DNA from 2 places in the Clostridium zhoujianii genome. Region 1 is predicted to be linked to the other one. Evidence: predicted binding sites of a transcription regulator. Region 1 holds the regulator's gene; the other holds the start of a gene.

Region 1 (3,212 bases):
ATTCCATTTTGTAAGCAAAAGTGTTTTTATTGCGATTTTCCATCATATGCACGAAAAGATGATCTTATGGAAGAATATGTAGATGCATTAAATAAAGAAATAATAGATAAGTGTAGAGATTATAAGATAAAGAGTATGTTTATAGGTGGAGGAACACCATCATATTTAACAGAGAATACTTTGAAAAAATTAATGGATACTATTCAAAAGATTGATTTTAAAGAAGGAGCAGAAAAGTCAATTGAATGTAATCCAGGAACAGTAAGTAAAGAAAAGTTTGAGATTATGAAAATTGGCGGGATTAATAGACTAAGTTTTGGTTTGCAGACTACAAAACCAAGTTTATTAAAGTCAATTGGTAGAATACATTCATATGAAGAGTTTAAAAGAAACTATGAACTAGCGAGAGAGGTAGGCTTCAATAATATAAATGTTGATATGATGTTTGGACTTCCTAATCAATCTGTTGAAGATTGGGTGAGTAGCTTACAAGAAGTTATTGAGTTAGAGCCAGAACATATTTCAGCATATAGTCTAATTATTGAAGAAGGAACGCCATTTTACAGCATGTATAATAAAAATTTACTATCTTTACCTTCAGAAGAGGAAGAGAGAGAAATGTATCATAAAGGAAGGGAGTTACTATTAGCAAATGGCTATCATCAATACGAAATTTCTAATTATGCAAAGAATAATCGAGAGTGTGTACATAATGAAGTTTATTGGAAGTGTGAGGAGTATATTGGAGTAGGTGCATCATCTAGTTCATATGTAAATAATAAGAGAATAAAAAATATAGATGATTTAAGGGAATACATTGAAAGAAGTAATAGAAATGAAAGTGTAATAGAAGAAGAAGTGGATAATTCAGAGAAAGATAATATGGAAGAATTTATGTTTATGGGTTTAAGAATGACAGAGGGAATAAGTGAAGCTGAATTTAAAAGGCGATTTGGAATAAATATTGATTCAGTATATGAGAATGTCATTGAAGGAAATATTAAGAAGGGATTATTAATAAGAAAGAGTGGAAGAATATATTTGTCTGCTGAAGGAATAGAACTATCAAATGTTGTGATGAGTGATATGATAATATAAGCCATAGGAAAGTGAAGAAAACTAGAGATAATATTATTTAATCTCACTAAGTTGCTGTAAATAGAGGAAAAATAAATTTAATAAGAATTGACAAAGAAAAGAAGAAATACTACTATTAGAATATAGTCATTAGCACTCGATGTTAGTGAGTGCTAACAAGAATGAGGTGAGGTTATGGCTATTGATGATAGAAAGATAAAAATACTTGAAGCTATTATAAATGATTATATAAACACTGGGGAACCAGTAGGCTCAAGAACAATAGCAAAAAAATATGATTTAGGTGTAGGTTCTGCAACTATAAGAAATGAAATGTCTGATTTAGAAGACATGGGATATTTAGAGCAACCTCATACTTCAGCAGGAAGAGTACCTTCTAGCAAGGGCTATAGACTATATGTAGATAATTTAATGGAAAAGTCTAAAGTATCAATAGAGGAAGAGCTACAAATAAAGAAATATATTATAGACTGTGCTATGTTGGAGGTTGATAAAATTGTAAAGCAAGCTAGTGCATTGCTTTCAGAACTAACTAACTTAACATGTATAGTTCAAACACCTTCTGTTAAGAAGAGTTTTATAAAATCAGTACAGCTAGTTAGTGTAGATGAACATAATCTTATATCTATAGTAATTACTGATAATGGACTGATAAAAAATCATCGAATTAAATTAGATAAAATGCCATCTAATGACGAAATTCAAAAGATTAATAAGGTTATTAATAAAAGACTTAGAAATCTTACAATAGAAGAGATTAATTTAGAGGTTATCAATAATCTTAAAAGTGATCTTAAGGGGTATGATGATTTATTTACAGCCATAGTGCCTGTGCTCTACGAAACTCTAAAGGATGAGGATACGTCTGAAATATTTATGGAGGGTACTACAAATATATTTAATTATCCTGAGTATAATGATATTGAAAATGCTAAGGAAATATTAAATCTTCTCTATAATAAGGATTGTGTAGTTGAATTAATAGAACCCCATGGAGATTTAACTATAAAAATTGGTGATGAAAATTATATACCTGAAGCCAAAAACTGTAGTGTAATATCTGCAGAATACTCATTAGGCAATAGATCTATTGGAACTATTGGACTAATAGGACCTAGAAGAATTAATTATTCCAGGGTTATAGCTATTATGGCTCAGGTTATGAAAGAGCTAAATGACACCTTGAAAGGTCAAGGTTTAGAATAACAAAAAATAAAGAGATGAGGTGTAGTTTTGCAAATGGAAGAAGGGAAGAAGGACATTTTAGAAGAAGTAGAAACTCCTATTGAAGAGGTTAATGATGTAAATAATGATGAGGTAATCATCGAAGATGTCATTGATGGAGATGTGACTCAAGAAGAGGGCAATGAAGTTGCAGATGAAGAAGAAGTAGAGGATGAAATAAATATGCTTAGAAAAAGTAAAGATGAAGTAAAGAAGCTAAATAATGAAATTGAAGCATTGAAGGATCGACTTCTTAGAATCACTGCTGAATATGAAAACTATAGAAAAAGAACAACTAAAGAAAAAGAAGGTATTTATACTGATGCATGCACAGATGTAATTAAAGAAATTCTACCTGTTGTTGATAATTTAGAAAGAGCAATTGCAGCAGATGGTAATGTAGAAGACTTAAAAAAGGGTATAGAAATGACTATCAAGGGGTTACAAGGATCATTTGATAAGTTAGGTGTTGAAGAAATTGATGCTTCAGCAGAATTTGATCCAAACTTACATCAAGCAGTAATGCATATAGAAGATGAAAGTTTTGAAAAGAATAGTGTTGTAGAAGTATTTATGAAGGGATATAAGAGAGGCGATAAAGTCATCAGATATTCTGTAGTGAAAGTAGCTAACTAATTTTAAAATTAATATAAATATATGAAAAAATACAAGATTTATATATGTTTGAGGAGGAATAAATTATGGGAAAAATTATAGGAATTGACTTAGGTACAACAAACTCATGCGTAGCTGTTATGGAAGGTGGAGAACCAGTTGTTATAGCAAACTCAGAAGGCGCTAGAACTACTCCATCAGTAGTATCTTTCCAAGCTAATGGTGAAAGATTAGTAGGGCAAGTAGCAAAAAGACAATCAATAACAAATCCAGAT
Region 2 (3,212 bases), on a different contig from region 1:
GTAGCTTTTCTTTATCAAATTCGGAAGTTGTTTCTTCTATTTGAATCTTAATTTGGCTTATTCTATCTTTTATGTCAGTTGAATCGCCCTTACCATTAACTATTATTGTGTTTTCCTTAGTAACCTTTACGCTTTCAGCTTGACCTAACATATCTAATGTTGTTTCTTTTAAATCCATACCTAATTCTTCAGAGATTACTCTACCACCAGTAAGAATTGCTATATCTTGTAACATTTCTTTTCTTCTATCTCCAAAGCCTGGTGCTTTAACTCCAACACAAGTGAATGTTCCTCTTAGCTTATTAACTACCAATGTAGCCATAGCTTCTCCTTCAACATCTTCTGCTATTATTAGTAGCTTCTTACCTGCTTGAACTATTTGCTCAAGAACTGGAAGTATTTCTTGTATGTTTGAAATCTTCTTATCTGTGATTAATATATATGGATTATCTAAATTTGCTTCCATCTTTTCAGTATCTGTTGACATGTATGCTGATACGTATCCTCTATCAAATTGCATACCTTCAACAACATCTAATTCTGTTCCCATAGACTTTGATTCTTCTATAGTAATAACACCTTCGTTACCTACCTTCTCCATAGCATCTGCAATTAATTGTCCAGTTTCCTCATCAGAAGCTGAAATTGCAGCAACTCTTGCTATATCTTCTTTTCCTGCTACTGGCTTAGAAATTTTCTTTATTTCTTCAACAGCCTTACCAACTGCCATGTTAATACCAGTTCTTATTAACATTGGGTTAGCACCAGCAGTTACATTCTTTAATCCTTCTCTTATAATAGCTTGAGCTAAAAGGGTAGCTGTAGTAGTACCATCACCAGCAACATCATTTGTCTTTGTTGCTACTTCTTTAACTAATTGAGCTCCCATATTTTCGTATGGATCTTCTAATTCAATTTCTCTAGCTATTGAAACACCATCATTAGTTATTAATGGTGAACCAAATTTCTTATCTAATACAACATTTCTTCCCTTAGGTCCTAAAGTAACTTTTACTGTATCTGCTAATTTATCTACACCTACTTGCATTGCTCTTCTTGCATCTTCACCAAATTTTAACATCTTTGCCATTATAAATCTCCTCCTATTCTACTATTGCTAATATATCTTCTTGTTTCAATATAGTGTATTCTTCTCCGCTAACTTTAACTTCTGCTCCAGCATATTTAGAGTATAATACCTTATCTCCTACTTTAACTTCCATTTCAATTCTCTTACCATCAACCATTGCTCCTGGTCCAACAGCAACAACCTCTGCTTCTTGTGGTCTTTCTTTTGCAGTACCTGTTAATACAATACCGCTTTTTGTAGTTTCTTCTGCTTCTAATTTTTTAATTACAACTCTTTCACCAAGTGGTTTAATGTTCATAAGAACCCCTCCTTAAAATTTATATAATTTATTTATGTTTTTCTTTCTAACTCCACTAGTTAGAATTTTATGTTTTGTAGGCATTTAAAAATTAAATAATATTGAACTTGTCATTATTAGCACTCACCATCTTAGAGTGCTAACACTACTATTATAATATCCTCTCTACCAATTTTATTCAAATATTACCTTCTATATTATTTCCCTAAATATTCTAATTATAACCGATTATATTAAAATAAACTAGCTTTACTCACTTTTTCTTAGTTTTTCAAATAAATCAATTATCATATCCCTTAAATTATCCATTCTCCTTATTTATATTCATTGCCTCTCTAGATTAACCTTATTAAATTCCTCAATTTTTTCATTAGATAATACACTTCTTCTTGTAGCTAAGATATTCATCTTAGTAAATATACCCTTTGCCCTTAATAGGGGTACAATAGTCCCTGCCCCATTTATACATCCACCTTCACACATCATTCCTTCAATAAAGTTACCCCCTAACTTACCAACCTTCGCCATAGTCATAGTTTTCTTTATTTCACAGCCTCCAGATACCTTAATAGGCTTAAACTCAGCATCTACCCCTTTTTCATTTATATAGTTATTTATAGCATCACTTAACCCACCAGCAGCTCCAAATCCTCTTCCAAAAATTGATGCATCATCAACTATCTCAGATTCGCACTTTGTTGGATCAATTTCAAAAGCATCAAATAGTGCTAATAGTTCTTCGAAAGTTAATACATAATCCACTGATCCTTTTATTCCATCTCTAACAGCTTCACTCTTCTTAGCTGTACATGGTCCTATAAATACAACCTTAGCACCTGGATCTCTTTTCTTTATATATCTACCAGTAGCAATCATTGGTGACACTGTTCTTGATGCTCTTTCTTTTTGACCTGGATATATCTTCTCTATATAATCAAGAAATCCAGGACAACATGAATTAATCATATAACTATCCCCTGCTTCTATTCTTTCAATAAATTCAGTACTTTCATGTACTGTTACTGCATCTGCTCCACAAGCGGCTTCAACCATATCTATGAAACCTAATTTTTTTATAGCATTTTTAATTTGACCATATTCTATGTCCCTTCCAAACTGTCCTGTTATTGCTGGACCCACTACCGCATACATTTTTCCTTTTGCTACTAATCTTTTAACTACTGGAACAATTAGACTTTTATCAGATATTGCTCCAAATGGGCATGCTAACATGCAGGCTCCACAATTAACACACTTTTCTTCTTTTATTATTGATCTTCTACTTTCAGTATTAACATCTAATGCTCCTGTTGGGCAAACCTTCTTACAAGGTCTCATTACTTCTGATATTGCATTGTATGGACATGCTTTTTTGCACATACCGCACTCTTTACATGCCTCCTGATTTATATATGCCCTACCTGCTATATAGTTTATTGCTTTAAAGTTGCATGCTTGCTGACATCTATGAGCTAAGCAGCTCCTACAAGAATCTGTAACTGTATATCTATCAAGTGGACATTTATCACAAGCAGCTTCTATTACATATATAATCTGCTCATCTGGTTTTATATCTATTAATTCCACATCCTCGGTATCTCCATTGGCTAGAAATCCCGATGCAAGCTTTGCTCTTTCTAATACAATCGCCCTCTCTTTATAGACACAACACCTATACATAGCTGTATCCCCTTTAATGATCTCATAAGGAACCTTTTCAATTGCTTCCTTAGTTAATTTATCTTCTTTCGCCAATCTTGCTACTTCTGTTAAGACTTCGTGCTTTAACTTGCTTAATTGTGTTTCAAATTGGAACATACCTCT

What was found. Region 1 encodes HrcA, which represses chaperone genes, less so after heat shock. Its sites were predicted from a motif close to TGTTAGCACTCNNNNNNNNNGAGTGCTAACA; they were not measured.
Region 2: groES (co-chaperone GroES) is a predicted target of HrcA. The motif match lies at 1,503-1,533, and genes of this name have one in related genera.

The regions. Positions count from the first base shown of each region.
Region 1 covers NZ_JBPUTF010000001.1:2,363,893-2,367,104, reverse strand. The annotation lists gene hemW (radical SAM family heme chaperone HemW) at 1-1,098, shown strand, start outside; gene hrcA (heat-inducible transcriptional repressor HrcA) at 1,273-2,304, shown strand; gene grpE (nucleotide exchange factor GrpE) at 2,338-2,958, shown strand; gene dnaK (molecular chaperone DnaK) at 3,024-3,212, shown strand, end outside.
Region 2 covers NZ_JBPUTF010000003.1:180,564-183,775, reverse strand. The annotation lists gene groL (chaperonin GroEL) at 1-1,090, opposite strand, end outside; gene groES (co-chaperone GroES) at 1,104-1,388, opposite strand; gene ACSYT2_RS15645 (4Fe-4S dicluster domain-containing protein) at 1,713-3,206, opposite strand.